One region of the Rhizobium sp. WW_1 genome, then DNA from elsewhere that is predicted to be linked to it. Evidence: riboswitches for the same ligand, from Rfam matches in the RefSeq annotation. Region 1 holds a riboswitch; the other holds the start of a gene.
The links. Region 1 has a riboswitch for S-adenosylmethionine ahead of metA (homoserine O-succinyltransferase). Riboswitches for the same ligand answer to the same signal wherever they lie in the genome.

Region 1 (9,719 bases):
CTGGTCGGCCAGGCGGGAAACGCGCTCGATCAGAAGCGCCGGCGCTCCGGCCTTGACGGTCAGGATCGATGCGGAGGTGGGGTCGAGCGTCACGGCGGTCAGCCGCTGCTGTGCGCGCACGGGCTTAAAGCCGTTGGTGGCCAGTGCATCGTAGAGCGATCCTTCGGATACGGCGCCTTCGCCGAGAAACTTGATGGGAACGACGGCGCGCTCGATGGCAAGCGGCTGGCCGTCGGCGAGGCGCAATCGGTCGAGCCGCAGCACAGGTTCATCGAGGCCGAGGCCGAGAAGGAAGGATTCTTCCGGCGCCGGTGCGCTGATGGTGCGTTGGAGGATGCGGGCCGCCGGCTCGCGGCCACGCGAGCGCATGTCGGCGGAGAAGGAGGAAAGACGCCAGAGCGGCTGTTCGATGCGCTCGACATGCTGCGAAACGAAGGTGCCGCTGCCGTGACGGGATTCGATGACGCCGGATGCCAGCAGGTCACGATAGGCGGTCCTGACGGTAACGCGGCCGATTTCCAATGCACCAGCGAGATCGCGCTCGCCTGGCAATGCCGTGCCCGGTTTTAGCAGGCCTTCCTGGACAAGACCGGTCAGCGCCTGCGCAAGGCGCTTGTACAGCGGCCCGCTTCCGGTCCCGTCGCTGAGACCGCGATTGTTCAATTCGGCGATCAAACTGGTTCTATCCATGACTTCTATATAGAACCTATTTAGAACCAATTCACAAGATGAATCTGGCCGTGGCGCAAAAAAGAATCGGCCGGGCGCTTTGGACGCCCGGCCGAAATTCACGAGAGCGGCACATGGCCCGCTCAGTTCTTGGTGAAGATGTAATCCGTTTCCTGCCGCAATACCTCGCCCGGGCGGAGCACGGCATTGGGGAAGCCTTCATGGTTGATGGCATCGGGCCAGACCTGCGTCTCCAGGCAGAAGCCGGCAAACGGGCCGATCTTGCGGCCGTCGTGGCCGGGAACGGGAACGTTGAGCTTGAAGCCGGTATAGAACTGCACGCCGGGCTCGGTGGTGCGGACCTCAAGCGATACGCCGGAATTGACGCTGCGGGCGAGCACGACGGAGCGCTTGGCTGTGCGCTCGGTCGACAGGCAGAAATTATAGTCGTAGAGCGCCTGCTCGGCCCCGTCGAAGCGCTTCATCGGCGACATCTCGCGGAAATCGAAAACTGTGCCCTCGACGGCGCGGACCTCGCCGGTCGGCACCTGCTTGTCGTCGGTCGGCGTATAGTGGTCGGCGGCGATCATGATGTCGTGGCCCAGCGCATCGTCGCGGCCGTCGAGGTTGAAATAGGCGTGCTGGCAGACATTGGCGAGAGTCGGCTGGTCGGTGGTCGATTCGTAGGTGATCGAGAACTCGCCGTTGCCATGCACCCAATAGGTCGCCTGGATCGTGCAATTGCCGGGATAGCCGGCCCGGCCATCGGGATCGACGATCTTCAGGACGACACGGTCGGTAGCGTGCTCGACGATCGTCCAGTTGCGCTTGGCGATATTGTCCTTGCCGCCGTGCAGATGGGTGACGCCCTTCTCGTTGAGTTCGAGCTGGTATTGCTTGCCGTCGAGCGTGAAGTGGCCGGCGCCGATGCGGTTGGCGCAGCGGCCGGGCGTGGCGCCGAAATAGGAGGAGTGGGCGGGATAGTCGGGGAAATTGTCGAAGCCGACGAGCAGAGCGGGCTCATGGCCATCAAGCCGGAGATCCTGGATGACTGCGCCCCAGGACATGATATGGGCCGTCAGGCCGCCGCCCACGATCTTGACCCGATAGACGGTTTCTCCATCGGCCGTCGTCCCAAAAACTTCCCGCTGCAAAGTGCTTTCCGTCATATCAGCTCATCCATTGATATCGATCATGCAAGGCTCAGACCCTGCCCCCATTCGCCGCGTTCCGCAACCGATTCCCTGGCGAAATTTAGGGGCGGGCGAAGGGGGATCAAGGTTCAACTGAGCTTTCCCCAATAGCTTCGGACCGGCAGGCTACGCCATGAATGTACGACGCGTAAGACAAGCGGACGGTTTGCCTTGGTTTGGGGGCGCGCTTGATTGTTGGCGTGGCGTTCCTTCTGCCGCATTCATGGAAAAATGCATCCGCCTGCTAGGTCTTGTCGTTGAGAAATTTAATCGGTTTCCTGCTGAAAAGCGCTTTGATCGGTTGCTTTGATCCATCCGCTTTTCCGATAGCCATGATTATCATCAGCCTATTGCCATCAACGGCAAGAAAGATATCGAACGGCTTTGAGACGTACACGCCGGTTTGAGCGCTCCATCGCCCTGCGCCTACCGCGTAGTTCACATTTCCATTTCGACTGGTCTCCGCCGTTGCGCTCCAGCCGTTGTTCGCGCTGATCGTCATAAATCTGCCATGCCTTACTATTCCCACGCGGCATTTTCCGCATGGGCCGATGTCGGAATGGGTCTGGTCCCACTGGCCGGAAAAATCTCCTTCCTCTGATCTCGCCGGCTGCGAGACCAACAACATGGTTGAGATGAAGAAAAGCAATCGAACAACATAGCGCACGCACATCTCCACCAGTTTCCCCAGCGATCGGAGCCAGTTTTCCTGCGTCTATTTTTCTACAAACGGTTGTGGTGATTTGGTGGCGTTTCGGTTCGCAAATATGGCCGCGGCCGCTCCAAAAGAACTGAATTCAGCGCGACAATTCTCTTGTCGCCTTTTCCAGCCCGCCGAGGGTCAGCGGATACATGCGGTCGGTCATCAGCCGGCGGATGATGGAGATCGAGGTCGTATAGCCCCAGTAGTTTTCCGGCACGGGATTGATCCAGATGCATTTGCGGAAATGGCCGGTCATGCGGCCGAGCCAGGTCTCGCCGGCTTCCTTGTTCCAATGCTCCACCGAACCGCCGGCCTGGGTGATCTCGTAGGGGCTCATGGAGGCGTCGCCGACGAAGACGACGCGGTAGTCGGGGCCGAAGGTGCGGATGAGATCCGTCGTGGCGGTGATGTCGACGCGCCGGCGGCGATTGTCCTTCCACACGCCTTCGTAGAGGCAGTTGTGGAAGTAGAAATATTCCATGTGCCGAAATTCTGACCGGGCGGCGGAGAAGAGTTCCTCCACGACACGGATGTGATCGTCCATCGAGCCGCCGACGTCGAAGAACATCAGGAGCTTGACGGCGTTGCGGCGCTCCGGCCGCGTCTGGACGTCGAGATAGCCATGCTCGGCGGTGGAGCGGATGGTGCCGGAGAGATCCAGCTCCTCGGCCGCGCCTTCGCGCACCCAGCGGCGCAGGCGTTTCAGCGCCACCTTGATATTGCGGGTGCCAAGCTCGACGCCGTCGTCGAGATTCTGGAAGTCGCGGCGATCCCAGACCTTGACCGCACGGCGGTGGCGCGAGGTTTCCTGGCCGATGCGCACGCCTTCCGGATTGTAGCCATAGGCGCCGAAGGGCGAGGTTCCGGCGGTGCCGATCCATTTCGAGCCGCCCTGATGCCGGCCCTTCTGCTCGGCCAGCCGCTCGCGCAGCGTTTCCATGAGCTTGTCGAAGCCGCCGAGCGCCTCGATCTCCCGTCTTTCCTCTTCGGTGAGATGCCGCTCGGCGAGCTTGCGCAGCCATTCTTCCGGGATGGCGGTCGCTTCGACCGCTTCCCCTTCGGCGCCTCCGCCGATCGCTTCGACGCCGCGGAAATAATCCGCAAAAATCTGATCGAAGCGGTCGATGAAGCGCTCGTCCTTGATGAGCGTCGTGCGCGCCAGATAATAGAAGGCCTCGACGTCATAGTCGGCAATCCCCTCTTCCATTCCCTCAAGCAGCGACAGGAATTCCCGGAGCGTTACCGGAACTTTCGCTTCCTTCAGTTTGAGGAAGAAGGGAATGAACAAGCCTCAGGTCCTTTCCTGGCCGATCTCCTCCAGATCATACGGCGTGGTCTGGTAGATCTCGTTGATCCAGTTGCCGAAGAACAGATGCGCGTGACTGCGCCACCGGTTCTGCGGGGCGATTTCCGGGTCGTTATGCGGGAAGTAGTTGTGCGGCATCTTGATCGGCACGCCCGCATTCACATCCCGGAAATATTCGTCCGCCAGCGAGGTGGAATCATACTCCACGTGATTGAACATGTAGAGCCGGTTGCAGGCCCGTTCGTGCACGAGGCAGACGCCCATCTCGCTCGAATCCATCAGGATCTGCAGGCCGGGCACCTTTTCGATGTCGGCGCGCCTCACTTCCGTCCAGCGCGAGACCGGAATGGCGAAATCGTCGGAGAAGCCGTTGAGATAGACCGAGGAGGGCTTCAGGTTCTGGTGGCGGTAGACGCCGAAGGCCTTTTCCGTCAGCGTATATTTCGGCACGTTGTGGAAATGGTAGATTGCCGCCATCGCGCCCCAGCAGACGTTCAGCGTCGAATGGACGTTGGTGGCCGTCCATTCGAAGATCTCCTGCATTTCCTTCCAGTAGGTGACGTCCTCGTATTCCAGCAGCTCGATCGGCGCGCCCGTGATGATGAAGCCGTCGAATTTGCGGTGCTTCACCTCTTCCCAGGTCTCGTAGAAGGAAAGGAGATGTTCTTCCGAGGTGTTCTTGGCCTTGTGGGCGCCGATGCGCACCAGCGAAAACTCCACCTGCAGCGGCGATGCGCCGACCAGGCGCGCCATCTGGACCTCGGTCTTGATCTTGTTCGGCATGAGGTTGAGAAGCCCGATCTGAAGGGGGCGGATATCCTGACGGAACGCCACCGTTTCGGTCATCACCCGCACACCCTCGCTCTGGAGGGTTTCAAACGCGGGGAGCGTATCGGGAATCTTGATGGGCATTGCTTCACTCGCCAAATACAAAAAAACCGGCCGCGATGAATCGCTACCGGTCCGCACGCGGCCCTTTAGCGACTTATTTAACGTGGCTGCAAGCCGGCCGGCCAAATCACCACGAGGGAAATTTCATAAACCTGTCATTCCGGCGGGTCAATGGGCTAATGTTCAGCTGTTGCGGCCGCGTTCCGAGGTCGGCCGCAGCTTACAGACGGTCGAGTAGGGCTTCCATGTCGTAGCCCAGATGTTTCCGTGCCTCGGCAATCGGTATCCAGGAAAAATGGAAGCAGATGGGCTCGCCGCCGCCAAAAGGCGTTGTCTCGACATGATGCCATTCGGCCGGCGCGGCTTCAGGCACTTCGCAGCGAAAATAGTGCCGTCTGTGATGATGGCAGCGCCCGTTCTTTTCAAACCGGTAGTCACTGACGCCCAGCGGCCGCAGCGCTGTTGCGATCAGTCCCGTTTCCTCCTCGAATTCGCGCGCTGCTGCCAGAGCCAGATCTTCGCCGACCTCGACCGTGCCGCCCGGAACCTGCAGCTCGATGGCCGGAAAATCCGGCTCGTCGAAGACGAGCAGATGCCCGTCGCGAACGGCATAGATCAGGACCTTGACCGCATCCGGCTGCATTACTTCCCCTGCCCGCGCGCCATGAAGGCCAGGCGTTCGAAGAGATGGACGTCCTGCTCGTTCTTCAGCAGCGCGCCATGCAGCTTCGGCAGCGCGTTCTTCGCATCGGCGCGCAGCGTTTCGGGATCGACGTCGTCGGCGACCAGCAGGCGAATCCAGTCGAGGGCTTCGGAGGTCGAGGGTTTCTTCTTGAGGCCGGGCACCTCGCGGATCTCGAAGAATTGCGTCAGCGCCGCGCGGACGAGCGCCTGCTTGATGCCGGGATAATGCACCTCGACGATGCGTGTCAGCGTCTCCATGTCGGGAAAGCGGATATAGTGGAAGAAGCAGCGGCGCAGAAAGGCGTCCGGCAACTCCTTCTCGTTGTTGGACGTGATGATCACGATCGGGCGGATGGCCGCCTTGATGGTCTCTGCGGTTTCGTAGACATGGAATTCCATGCGATCGAGCTCCTGCAGGAGATCATTCGGGAATTCGATATCGGCCTTGTCGATCTCGTCGATCAGCAGCACGCATTTTTGCGGCGCGGTGAAGGCCTGCCAGAGTTTGCCCTGGCGGATATAGTTGCTGACGTCATGAACTCTAACGTCGCCGAGCTGGCTGTCGCGCAGCCGCGAGACGGCGTCGTATTCGTAGAGGCCCTGCTGGGCTTTCGTCGTCGATTTGACGTTCCATTCGATGAGGTCGAGTCCAAGGGCGGCTGCGACCTGGCGGGCCAATTCGGTCTTGCCGGTGCCGGGCTCGCCCTTTACAAGAAGCGGTCGCTCTAGCCGGATGGCGGCGTTGACGGCCACCATGAGATCCTTGTCGGCGATGTAGTCGGCAGTTCCTTGGAATTGCATCGGAAGGCTTTCTCAATCTTTCGGGTGCAAGCTATTCCCTCACCCAATTCGGTTCAAGGCGCGAAACGGTGTATATAGGAACGTGATCGCACCTATCTGCTGCAAGGATGGACATGAGGGCGGGTCATGATTAACTGACGGGACGCGTCGCAGGGAAGTGCTGATGGCAGTTGAAAAGCAAGCCAAGCCGAATATCCAGGGAAACGAGCAGGTCGGGTACGATTTGAGCCTTTTCTTTCGGCTGAGGATGATGTTCTCCGCCTTCTGGAATTCGCCGGTCCGCCTCAAGATCATTTCCCTGACAGTTGCGCTTTTCGTGATCATTCTGGGCACGGCCTACGTCCAGGTGTTGCTCAACAACTGGAATGCGCCCTTCTACGATTCCCTGGCGCGTCGCGATATCTCCGCCTTCTTCCATCAGCTCGGCGTCTTCGGCATCATCGCGGGATCGCTGCTCGTCCTCAATGTCATTCAAGCCTGGCTCAACCAGATGACGGCGCTCTACATGCGCGAGGGGTTGGCGCGGGATCTGGTCAATCAGTGGCTGCAGGCCAAGCGCGCGCTTCGTCTCGCCTCTTCCGGTTTGATCGGCGTCAATCCCGACCAGCGCCTGCATGAAGACGCCCGCAATCTCGCGGAAAGCACCACGGGACTTGCCATCGGTCTGGTTCAGGCGACGATCCTGCTTTTGAGTTTCATCGGCGTGCTCTGGGAACTTTCCAACGGCATGGTCTTTCACCTCAAGGGCATGAGCTTTTCCATTCCCGGCTATATGGTCTGGGCGGCGATCCTCTATGCCGGATCGGCATCGTTCCTCAGCCAGTTCGTCGGGCGCCGCCTGGTGCGGCTGAATGCGGATCGCTATTCGAAGGAAGCTGAACTGCGCTTCGCGCTCATGCATGCCAATGAGCACATGCCGGCGATCACGATCGCCGGCGGCGAGGAGAACGAGCGCAGGCGGATCAATATCGACATATCGGCCGTGCTTGCCGTCATCCGCCAGCTTGCCATCGCCAACACCAATCTCACCTGGGTTTCGGCCGGTTACGGCTGGCTGGTGCTGATCATCCCGATCCTCGTGGCGGCGCCAGCCTATTTCTCCGGCGGGTTGACCTTCGGTCAGCTGATGGTCGCTGTCGGCGCCTTCAATCAGGTCAATTCGGCGCTGCGCTGGTATGTCGCCAATTTCGGCCCGATCGCCGAATGGCGAGCGACGCTGATGCGCGTCACCGATTTCCGCAAGGCCCTGACGGAAATGGACGACAAGACGCCGATGCCGTACACCCTCGTCTTCGACAAGGCGGCTCCCGGCACGATGGTCTGGACCGATCTGGAGATCTCGACGAAGACCAACGACGAGGCGACGGAAAACGGTTTCAGGATCGCGGAAGGCACGGTCACGATCAATGCCGGCGAGCATGTCATGATCAATGGCGATCATGGCGTGAACCGCAGGCTGCTGTTCGAGGTGCTGGCGCATCAATGGTATAGCGGCTCCGGTACGGTCAGCCTGCCGCCGATGGAAGACATGATGTTCGTGCCGCACACGCCCTATGTGCCGACCGGCACGCTCCGGGAGGCGATCTGCTTTCCCGAGGACCGGGACGCCTACGACGATGCCGCCGTCGATGCCGTTATGGATAAGGTCGGGCTCGGCCGCCTGAAGAATCGCCTCGACACGCAGGCCCGTTGGGATCGCTTGCTCGATACCGAAGAGCAGAAGGCCGTCGGCTTTGCGCACCTGCTGCTGGCGAAGCCAAAGTGGGTCGTCTTCGACGATGCCCTCGAAGGGCTGGAGGCCGAAGTGCAGGCGAAAGCTTTTGCCCTATTGGCGGAACTTGACGATGCGACCCTGATCTATATCGGCCGCTCCGATGCTTTCATGCACGCCATGTCACCGCGCGTCCTGCATCTGCAGGCTTTGGCTCCGCATGAACACAGCACCGATATGCAAGCGCCTTCCGAAGCTGCCGCTGTGGCGGAGACGGACGAGAAAAAGGCCAGCGCGCCGTAACGCGGCGGCGCAGTATCGCAAAGCGTCCCGGATGGTGCTCGGCTATCAGCTGGCCCAAAATGCAAAACGCCCCGTCACGAGGACGAGGCGTTTCTTATGCAAGCAGGAGGCCGAGGCTCAGTCCTTGGCGCGCTCAACGTAGGAATTGTCTTCCGTTGCGATGACGACGCGGGTGCCGGCTGTGATGTGCGGCGGCACCAGGGTGCGGATGCCGTTCGACAGTATGGCGGGCTTGTAGGACGAAGATGCCGTCTGACCCTTGACGACCGGTTCGGTCTCGGTGATTTCGAGCGTCACGTGGCGCGGCAGCTCGAGCGCCAGTGGGATGCCTTCGTGGATCGACAGGATGCAGGTCATGCCTTCCTGGAGGTAGGCCTTCTGGTCGCCCATGGTTTCGACGTCGACGACAACCTGGTCGTAGGTGGCCGGGTTCATGAAGTGGAAGCCTTCGCCGTCTTCATAGAGGTACTGGAAGTTCACGTCTTCAACGAAGGCGCGCTCGACCTGCTCGGTGGTGCGCCAACGCTCGGACACCTTCACGCCGTCGACGATGCGGCGCATGTCGACCTGGGTGACCGGGGTGCCCTTGCCCGGATGAAAGTTCTGTGCGGTGAGAACGACATAGAGCTTGCCGTCGACGTCGAGAACGTTGCCCTTGCGGACGGAAGAGGCGATGACCTTGACCATAAGACTTCCTTGTAACGCTGCGTTTTGCGTCGTAGAGGGACTGTCAGAATGCTCTCCGAGACGCAGCTTTTGTTTGCTTGGGGGCGCAACTACCCTAAATCAACGGAAATTGCCACCCCCCAACGCAGCCGGTGCGCGGAAGAAAGCCAGGAATGAAGCCAAAGACGAGCAAAGCGTCCCCCTGGTGGTCCCGCAATGTCCATGCGGACCGGCGGCCATTCCTCATCGGCCGCAATGCCATCCAGGCGGCACTGCGGATTTTCTTCGCGCGCAACGACTTCATCGAGGTCGATACCGCAACGCTGCAGGTGTCGCCAGGTAATGAGGCGCATCTGCATGCCTTCGAGACCGAAGCGCTGACCATCGATGGCAAGGCATCGCCTCTCTATTTGCATACGTCGCCGGAATTTGCCTGCAAGAAACTGCTTTCGGCCGGCGAGGAGCGCATCGCCTGCTTCGCCCATGTCTATCGCAACCGCGAGCGCGGCCCGCTGCACCATCCGGAATTCACCATGCTGGAGTGGTATCGGGCCGGCGAGAGCTATGAGGCCCTGATGGCCGATTGCTCCGCGCTTCTGGCGCTGGCGGCCGAGACTGTTGGCGCGAAGAAGCTCACCTATCGTGGCGCCGAGACCGATCCGTTCCTGCAGCCCGAACGCATCAGTGTGGCCGCCGCCTTCGAGCGCTATGCCGGCATCGACCTCTTTGCCTCCATCGGCTTGGACGGTTCGACGGATCGTGAGCGTCTGGCGGCGGATATGCGCAAGGCGG
Region 2 (9,719 bases), on a different contig from region 1:
CCTTCGGACCATAGCTTCTTCAGCTTCTCGACGCGTTCGTCTGTCCAATTCATGCCCTGTCTCCGCTGTCGCGTTTCCGATGGCAGAATCCCTCACCATTGCCTCGGATGGGAACGAGGCACGAAACGCTCTAAAATTGTGGTGACTAGTTCCGCCGCATGCAGTCTAGCAATTGCTTTTTAACCTAGTGTGAGGCTGACTCCGTGACAAGAGTCGGCGGAATCTTGAGGAATCGATTTCGAGGTTTTCCCCAACTTGCTGTCCGGGCGTGGCATTTCTGCAATAGCCGCCGTCGAACCCATCTCTTTTGCCCGCAAGCGCTTTCTCGCACCTGCCAAAGCGCCAGTTTTGTTGACATCGCGGTGCAAAACATCAATAGTGCCCGGGCCGCCGCAAGGCGGCATTTTTGATTTTTTCGGACCCGTTTCATCAAGCCGAAGCGATCGGTCCTTAAAGTTGTGATCGAGGAGATATGGCCATGGCCGAGACCACGCCGCTTTATGACACCTACATGCGCGCTCCACTGCGGTTCGAGCGAGGCGAGGGCGTCTGGCTGGTCACGGAAAGCGGTGAGCGCTACCTCGATTTCGCCGCCGGCGTTGCTGTCAACTCGCTCGGCCATGCGCATCCCCATCTCGTCGCCGAATTGAAGGCGCAGGCCGACAAGGTCTGGCATCTGTCCAACCTCTATGAGGTGCCTGGCCAGGAGAAGCTGTCGAAGCGGCTGACGGAAGCGACGTTCGCCGACAAGGTCTTCTTCACCAACTCGGGTGCGGAAGCGCTGGAATGCGCCATCAAGACGGCGCGGCGCTATCAGTTTGCCAAGGGGCATCCTGAAAAGTTCCATATCATCACCTTCGAAGGCGCCTTCCACGGCCGCACCATCGCGACCATCGCCGCCGGCGGTCAGGAGAAATATATCGAGGGCTTCGGCCCGAAGGCGCCGGGCTTCGATCAGGTTCAGTTCGGCGATCTCGATGCGGTGCGTGCTGCCATCACCGACGCGACGGCCGCGATCCTGATCGAGCCGGTGCAGGGCGAGGGCGGCATCCGTCCGGCGACCAACGAATTCCTGCGCGGGCTGCGTGAGATCTGCGACGAGCACGGCATGCTGCTGATCCTCGATGAAGTCCAATGCGGCGTCGGCCGCACGGGCAAGCTCTTTGCCCATGAATGGGCTGGCATCAAGCCCGATATCATGGCGGTCGCCAAGGGTATCGGTGGCGGTTTCCCGCTCGGTGCCTGCCTTGCGACGGCGGAAGCCGCTTCGGGCATGAAGGCGGGCACGCATGGATCGACCTATGGCGGCAATCCGCTGGCTATGGCAGTCGGCAACGCCGTCCTCGACATCGTGCTGGCAGAGGGTTTCCTGCAGCATGTGCGCGATATCGCGCTGGTGTTCCGCCAGGGGCTCGCCTCGCTCAAGGATCGCTTCCCCGATATCATCGAGGACGTACGCGGCGAAGGCCTGATGCTCGGCATCAAGGCGGCCATTCCGCAGGCGGATCTGCTGCAGGCGATCCGCGCCGAGCATCTGCTTGGCGTGCCGGCCGGCGACAACGTCATCCGCCTGCTGCCGCCGCTGGTCGTGACGGCTGAGGAGGCACGCGAAGGTCTCGCTCGTCTCGAGCGTGCGGCCGAACGTGCGCGTATTGCCCGCACCAAAAAATCGGCTTGAACTCAACGCCCGCAATCGGGGCGTTCCTGCCCCACGCGGGCGTTATTGTTTTTTCTGGAGTACAGGTAAGGACATGGCTTCTCCGAAACACTTTCTCGACCTCTCTGCCGTTCCGGCCGCCGATCTGCGCAACATCATCGATGACGCGATCGTGCGAAAGAACGCGCTGAAGGCCGGCACGGCCGACAAGCCGCTGGCCGGCAAGATGCTGGCGATGATCTTCGAGAAGCCATCCACTCGAACCCGCGTCTCCTTCGATGTCGGCATGCGTCAGCTTGGCGGCGAGACGCTGTTCCTCTCCGGCACCGAAATGCAGCTTGGCCGCGCCGAGACGATCGGCGACACGGCGAAGGTGCTGTCGCGCTATGTCGATGCCATCATGATCCGCACGACAGACCATTCGCGCCTGCTGGAGCTGGCGGAACATGCGACCGTTCCAGTCATCAATGCGTTGACCGATGATACCCATCCCTGCCAGATCATGGCCGACATCATGACCTTCGAAGAGCATCGCGGCCCGATCAAGGGCAAGACCGTTGCCTGGACGGGCGATGGCAACAACGTGCTGCATTCGCTGATCGAAGGTGCGGCGCGCTTCGGCTATCGCATGAATATGGCCGTACCCCTTGGTTCCGAGCCCAAGGATCACTATCTGAACTGGGCCCGCAACGAGGGCGCCGAAATCATGCTCTCGCATGATGCAGACCGTGCGGTCGCCGGCGTCGATTGCGTGGTAACCGATACCTGGGTTTCCATGAATCAGGAGCACCGGGCACGCGGTCACAACGTCTTCCAGCCCTATCAGGTCAACAAGGCTTTGATGGCACAGGCCGGCAAAGACGCGTTGTTCATGCATTGCCTGCCCGCCCATCGCGGAGAGGAAGTGACGGACGAGGTGATCGACGGTCCGCAATCCGTTGTCTTCGATGAGGCGGAAAACCGCCTTCATGCGCAAAAGTCGATTCTTGCTTGGTGCCTGGGCGCGATCTGAGGATATGAAGCCGCGTCTTGAGGGCGCGGGCGCAGTAGGAGTAAAGCAATGGCCGAAAATGCAGCCTCGCTGGGTCAGTTCGATTTCGCTGGTGACGATCACGTCGTTCCCTTCCAGGTGGAAGGTCTGGACGTGCGCGGCCGCGCCGTGCAGCTCGGTCCGCTGCTGGATGCGATCCTCGCCCGGCACGACTATCCGACGCCGGTCGCGCGCCTTCTGGCCGAGGCCATCGTCCTCACTGTCCTGCTCGGCACCTCGCTGAAGTTCGAGGGCAAGTTCACCGTGCAGACCAAGGGCGACGGTCCGGTCGATCTTCTGGTCGCCGATTTCTCGACGCCGGAAAATGTCCGCGCCTATGCCCGCTTCGATGAAGAGGCATTGGCAAAGGCGGTCGCCGAAGGCCGGACCGAGCCCGAGCAACTGCTTGGTAAGGGCGTGCTTGCCTTCACCATCGATCAGGGCCGTTTCACGCAGCCCTACCAGGGCATCGTCGCGCTCGACGGCGCTTCTCTCGAGGAGATTGCCGGCACCTATTTCCGTCAATCGGAACAGATCCCGACGCGTGTGCGTCTGGGGGCTGCAGAGCTCTTCGACCGCGATGAGAACGGCAAGCCGCGTCACCGCTGGCGCGCCGGCGGCCTGATTGCGCAGTTCCTGCCCGAAGCGCCGGAACGCATGCGCCATCCGGATATTCACGGCGGCGACGGCGATACCGGCGCGCGCGACCATGTCGAGGACGATGCCTGGGCGGAAGCGCGCAGCCTGGTGGAAACCATCGATGCCGATGAGCTGACGGACCCGCAGGTCGGCACCGAGCGTCTTCTCTATCGCCTCTTCCATGAACGCGGCGTGCGCGTCTATGAGCCGAAGGCCGTCTACGATCGCTGTTCCTGCTCGCGTGACAAGCTGAAGGGCGTGTTGAAGGGCTTTACGGCCGAGGAAATCGAGGCCAGTCAGGAGAATGGCGAGATCGCCGTGACCTGCGAGTTCTGCTCGACGACCTATCGCTTCGAAGTGGCTGAAATAGAAGCGGCCTGATCCCGCCGGTTGCGCTGGCTCAGTTCAGCGTACGCAAAAGGTTCGGTGTATCCAGAGAGAAGGCGGGGATCTTGACATGGAAGAGTTCCCCGTCATCCGTTTCCATCTGGTAATGGCCGAACATCATGCCTGACGGCGTGTCCAGCGGACAGCCGGAAGAATACTCGTAGGTATCGCCGGGTTTCAGGTGCGGCTGCTCGCCGACGACGCCGGGACCCGTGACTTCATCCACCATGCCGTTCATATCGGTGATGTGCCAGTAGCGCGTCACCAGCTTCACGGCGTCCTTCGAGTGGTTGGAAATGACGATGCGGTATCCCCAGACATAGCGATCGTCGTCCGGATCGGATTGCTCCTCCAGATAAAACGGCTCTACAACCACTTCGATGTCGCGTGTTAGGGCGCGATACATGCCTAATACCTTGCCACTGTCCTGAAACGTCGAGCGCTCCTTCAAGCCCATTGCCGTTTCAGCATTTTCAAGTCTGCGGCATATTATCCGCTTTCCACCACTCCCGCAAAGTGCAGGATCTCTAGCGGTATCCTATAACCGATCGGTTCCGTCAAGGAACGGTGTGATGAAATCTCGCTCGCATGGAGGGAGTTTTCCGAGATACAGCTATTACGGCCGGTGAAAAAGGTTAGTAATTGGTTCTCAAAGTATCTTGTTTTGCTCGTCATTTAGTCTTGTCTACCATAATGCCCGCCGAGGGATATTGCCGCGCGCAGATACGCTTGTGAGCATTACAGGTGCACTTCAGGAATTGATCGTCATAGCTGAATGCCGGCCATTAAACCTCCGGATCATATAACCGCCGTTCCCCTCTTATGTTCCCCGGCGGGGAGTTGCGTGAGATTCCCCCTCGGACGAATTTCGGTTATGGTCTGATTCTGGCATGGCCCGTGCCTCCCCCCTCCACTCGGGAAAGTATATTTCATGCGGGGCCGTCAATATCCAAACCGACTGTTTGAGCGCCTGGCATAAGGAGGGGTTGCGGTCATTGCTCGCAATAGGAGGTTTAGATGAGGCTTTCCGCCCCTGTTTATCACTTGAAGCGCAAGGCGAGGCTCCTGTCTCGTCAGCAGAGTATCCCCTTGCACGCCGCACTCGATCGCATCGCGGCCGGCGAGGGTTTTGAAGGTTGGAGCTTGCTTGCAAGCAAAACGAGCGCAGCCGTGCCCGTCGGCGAGCTGTATTCGCGTCTGAGCCCGGGCGATCTGGTGCTGGTCGGCGCGCGGCCCGGCCATGGCAAGACCTTGATGAGCCTGAGGCTTGCCGTCGAAGCCATGAAATCAGGCAATCGCAGCGTCTTCTTTTCTCTGGAAGACACGGAAAAGGTCGTTCTGGACCGTTTCCCGGTGATCGGCGCCGCCTATGCGGACTTTGCCGATCTGTTCGAATTCGACAATTCCGATGCCATTAGTGGCGACTACATCGTCGAGAGGCTGGCCCAGGCGTCGCGTGGCACGCTGGCGGTGGTCGATTTTCTGCAGCTGCTGGATCAGAAGCGGGAGAAGCCGGAACTCATGATCCAGGTTCAGACGCTAAAGGCGTTTGCGCGCGACAGAGGCGTGATCGTCGTCTTCATCTCGCAGATCGATCGCTCATATGATCCGGAGCGGAAACCCGTGCCTGATCTCTCGGATGTGCGTCTGCCGAACCCGCTGGATCTAAAGCTGTTCGACAAGATGGTCTTCCTGAACAACGGCCGGGTTGAGTTCAAGGCGGCTAGCTGACGGGTTGCCACATACTGTCATTGCCCGACAAGGGCAGGTCGAGCCGCCCGGAAAACGATCCGGGCGGCTCGATTGATATCAGGCGGAAACCTGCTCAAGCGCGCGGGCGAAATCCTCGACCAGATCTTCGCTGTCCTCGATGCCGGCCGAGAAGCGCACGGTGCCCGGCGAAATGCCGAGCTCGGCGCGGGCCTCGTCGGTGAGGTTCTTGTGCGTCGTGGTGGCCGGATGCGTGATCAGGCTCTTCGAGTCGCCGAGATTGTTGGAGATCTTCACGATGTCCAATGCGTTCTGCAGCTTGAAGGCCGCTTCCTTGCCGCCCTTCAGCTCGAAGGCAACAAGGGTCGAGCCGCCGCTCATCTGTTTGGCGATGATGTCGGCCTGCGGATGGTCCTTGCGGCCGGGATAGATCACGCGAGCGACCTTGCCAGTCTGCTCGGCGAGGAAATCGGCCACCTTCGCGGCGTTCGTCGTCTGCTGCGCGACGCGCAGCGGCAGGGTTTCGATACCCTTGAGCAGCGTCCAGGCTGTGAACGGCGACATGGCCGGGCCGGTATGGCGGAAATAGTCCTGCAGGTGCTCGTCGATCCACTGCTTGTCGGAGAGGATGACGCCGCCGAGCGAACGACCCTGGCCGTCAATATGCTTGGTGGCGGAATAGACGACGATATGGGCGCCGAGTTCCAGCGGCTTCTGGAAGAGCGGTGTCGCGAAAACGTTATCGACCACGACCTTGGCGCCGATCTGGTTGGCGAGCTTGGCGACGGCGGCAATGTCGACCACTTCCAGTGTCGGGTTGGTCGGGCTTTCGAGGAAGAACACCTTGGTGTTCGGGCGGATGGCCTTTTCCCAGTTTTCGACGAAGCGGCCGTCGACCAGCGTGCATTCGATGCCGTATTTCGGCGCCAGCGTCTCGACCACCCAACGGCAGGAGCCGAAGAGGGCGCGGGCAGCGACGATATGATCGCCGGCCTTCAACTGGCAGAGGATAGCGGCGGAGACGGCCGCCATGCCCGAAGCCGTGGCGCGAGCATCCTCAGCGCCTTCCAGCGCGCACATGCGCTTCTCGAACATGTCATTGGTCGGGCTGCCGTAGCGGGCGTAGATGAAACCATCCGTCTCGCCCTTGAAGCGGGCTTCCGCCGCTTCCGAGGTGTCGTAGACGAAGCCCTGGGTCAGATAGATTGCTTCGGAGGTCTCGCCGAACTGCGAACGGAGCGTTCCGTTGTGTACGAGCTGGGTTGCGGGGCGCCAAGTCTTGCTCATGCCATCACCACTTTCAAACAAAAAAACCGGTCGCAAAAGCAGACCGGTTCAACCCCGGTCTTTTTAGCCATTTGTTTAACGTGGCTGCAAGCCGACCGGCCAAATCACCACGGGATAAGTTGCAATACTGCCGTTGACGGCTTGCGTCAATTCCCTGAGTTTGGTTTTGTCTGCGACAAATTATGAGAGAAGCATGATGGCTCGCAATACTGGAATTTTGGCCGATCGCGCCATAGCAGCGCTCTTTGAAACCGGTCGGCTGACGAGCGAGAGGGAACTGGACGTCGATCAGATCCAGCCTGCAAGTCTCGACTTGCGGCTCGGCTCGCATGCCTTTCGCGTCCGCGCCAGCTTCATGCCCGGCCCCTCGCATCTCGTCGCCGACAAGCTCGACCGGCTGAAGCTGCACGTCGTCGATCTCTCGGAAGGTGCGGTGTTGGAAACCGGCTGCGTCTATATCGTGCCGCTGATGGAGCGTCTCGATCTGCCCGAGGACATGTCGGCTTCGGCCAATCCGAAGAGTTCAACCGGCCGTCTCGATATCTTCACCCGCGTCATCACCGACCGTGCGCAGGAGTTCGACAAGATTCCGGCCGGCTATTCCGGCCCGCTCTATCTCGAAATCAGCCCGCGCACCTTCCCGATCGTCGTTCGCCGTGGCTCGCGCCTGTCGCAAATCCGCTTCCGCGTCGGTCACGCCTTGCTCACCGAGCCGGAACTGCTGAGGCTGCACGAGACGGAAACGCTTGTTGCCAGCAAGAAGCCGAACATCACCGGCGGCGGCATCGCGCTGTCGATCGATCTTGCCGGCGACAAGGAAGGGCTGATCGGCTATCGCGGCAAGCACCACACCGCCGTCGTCGATGTCGACAAGAAGGCTCAGCACGACATCTTCGACTTCTGGGAGCCGCTCTACAGCCGAGGCCGCACCGAGCTGATCCTTGACCCGGATGAATTCTATATCCTCGTCTCGCGCGAGGCGGTGCATGTGCCGCCGCATTATGCCGCCGAGATGACGCCGTTCGATCCGCTGGTCGGCGAATTCCGCGTCCATTATGCCGGCTTCTTCGATCCCGGCTTCGGCCATGCGCCGGCCGGCGGCCGCGGCAGCCGCGCCGTGCTCGAGGTGCGCAGCCACGAAGTGCCCTTCATCCTCGAGGACGGCCAGATCGTCGGTCGCCTGATCTACGAACACATGCTGGAACAGCCGAGCAGCCTCTACGGCTCCGGCCTCGGTTCGAACTATCAGGCGCAGGGCCTGAAGCTGTCGAAGCACTTCCGCCTGTAATCGGACGCTGACCGGCCTTGACAGAGGCCGTCAACTGTTGGACATCTCAAGGGTGTCAGGCGGGTGTAGCTCAATGGTAGAGCAGCAGCTTCCCAAGCTGAATACGAGGGTTCGATTCCCTTCACCCGCTCCATCCCCTTTTGATAACCTCGCTGCTGACTTGTTTTGGTCTTTGATCATTGTCGCTACCTTTGGTAGTGATTTGGTGTCGCTGTGGCCATTGCGTGAATCTTGTGGTTTGGCTAGCCTGCTTCCCGAACTTTTGTTTGGAGACGCGCGTTGATCGATCACATAACCATCGAAGTCAGCAATCTTGAAAAGAGCAGGGCCTTCTACGAGTTGGCTTTCGAACCTTTGGGTTATCGGCTCTCCTTCGGAAAGGAAGGTCTGTTCTGGGCTTTCGATGTTGACGACGGCAGCCTGTTCGAGATCCAGCATACCGGCAGCTCGCTGCCTCTGACGCATCTGCACGTCGCCTTCCGTGTCCGCAAGAGGGCCGAGGTCGATGCCTTCTATCGCGCTGCGATAGAAGCGGGTGCTAAGGATAATGGCGTACCCGGCCCGCGGCAGGATTACGGCGCGGATTACTATGCCTGTTTCATCCTCGATCCCGACGGCTACAATATAGAGGCGATGGTCAATAGGCCCGACGCCTGAGTACCGGGTTCAGGTCAGGAAGGGTCTCTTCGCTTTCAAAGTTTCCGCCAGCGCTTCCCCGAAGGTCGCGATCGGACGGGCGAGGCGACCTGCCGGCGGGCGATGAACCAGCCAGTTGACCACCTTCGGGCTGAAATCCGGGGCTTCGATGATCTCGATGGAATTGCGCCAGCGGCTGTCGGCCAATGCCGCCGGCGTTAAGACACCGATACCGAGCCCGCGCGCCACGAGCGACATGCGCAGATCGGCGCTCATGGCCTCGACCCCGACATCGAAAGGCAGGCGTTCGGCCTCGAAGCGATGCTGAATGAAGGCGCGGAAGCCGCAGCCGCTCTGGTTCATGATCCAGGGGAAGCGCGAGAGATCCTCAAGCCTGGGTTCCTTGGGAACGCCGAGCGATGGTGCGGCGACCAGAATGACGCTATGAACGCCAAGCACGTCGCCGATCACGTTATCAGGCGGTTGTATGCCTTCCGCCAGGCAGACGGTTGCCGCATCAAGCTCGCTGCGGGCAACCTGTTCAACGAGCTGCGGCGACCAGCCGGTAACGATGCGCAACGTCAATTGCGGAAACTGGCTGCGCAACTCGTCGAGCGGCGACGATAGGGCCGCCTCGGAAAGGTAGGGCATGATCCCTAGCCGGAATTCGCCGCCGATCGTGCCGCCGGGCGAGACGCCGGCCTTGAGATCGTCGAGCGAGCGCAAAACTCGCCGCCCATGCTCATACGCCTCGCGTCCCGCAGCCGTCGGCCTCAGCGGTTTCGACTGCCGGTCAAGCAAGGCAATGCCGAGACTGTCCTCCAGGTTCTGTATGCGCCGGGTGATACCAGGCTGCGTCAGATTGATGCGCGCGGAGGCGGCGACGATCGAGCCCGTTTCCACCACGGCGACGAAAGCTTCCAGGTCATGAATGTTCATGCTTAACTCGCATAATCATTATTAGTTCATTTCAATTGCCGCATTATGCAGCAACGCGATAAACATGGCTATCTTTATTATCAGAAATTATTGGAGAGCCTATGTCGCAAGTCCCCGAATGTATGGCGAACGAGCCGGCGCAGGAT

Region 2: another riboswitch for S-adenosylmethionine. It lies ahead of BJ928_RS04840 (O-succinylhomoserine sulfhydrylase); the one in region 1 lies ahead of metA (homoserine O-succinyltransferase).

Annotation. Positions count from the first base shown of each region.
Region 1 is NZ_RAIN01000013.1:82,059-91,777, forward strand. Features, by position in the region: gene BJ928_RS28685 (GntR family transcriptional regulator) at 1-690, opposite strand, end outside; gene BJ928_RS28690 (aldose epimerase family protein) at 813-1,838, opposite strand; gene BJ928_RS28695 (hypothetical protein) at 2,107-2,529, opposite strand; gene BJ928_RS28700 (VWA domain-containing protein) at 2,660-3,853, opposite strand; gene metA (homoserine O-succinyltransferase) at 3,857-4,783, opposite strand; SAM riboswitch at 4,829-4,906, opposite strand; gene BJ928_RS28710 (NUDIX domain-containing protein) at 4,983-5,405, opposite strand; gene BJ928_RS28715 (MoxR family ATPase) at 5,405-6,247, opposite strand; gene BJ928_RS28720 (ABC transporter ATP-binding protein/permease) at 6,411-8,261, shown strand; gene efp (elongation factor P) at 8,379-8,948, opposite strand; gene epmA (EF-P lysine aminoacylase EpmA) at 9,101-9,719, shown strand, end outside.
Region 2 is NZ_RAIN01000001.1:1,021,287-1,031,005, reverse strand. Features, by position in the region: gene BJ928_RS04875 (GcrA family cell cycle regulator) at 1-53, opposite strand, end outside; gene BJ928_RS04865 (aspartate aminotransferase family protein) at 479-1,678, shown strand; gene argF (ornithine carbamoyltransferase) at 1,752-2,669, shown strand; gene BJ928_RS04855 (Hsp33 family molecular chaperone) at 2,718-3,707, shown strand; gene apaG (Co2+/Mg2+ efflux protein ApaG) at 3,727-4,119, opposite strand; gene BJ928_RS04845 (DNA helicase) at 4,731-5,444, shown strand; gene BJ928_RS04840 (O-succinylhomoserine sulfhydrylase) at 5,523-6,710, opposite strand; SAM riboswitch at 6,753-6,831, opposite strand; gene BJ928_RS04835 (2'-deoxycytidine 5'-triphosphate deaminase) at 6,904-7,998, shown strand; tRNA gene BJ928_RS04830 (tRNA-Gly) at 8,058-8,131, shown strand; gene BJ928_RS04825 (VOC family protein) at 8,278-8,655, shown strand; gene BJ928_RS04820 (LysR family transcriptional regulator) at 8,665-9,573, opposite strand; gene BJ928_RS04815 (MFS transporter) at 9,675-9,719, shown strand, end outside.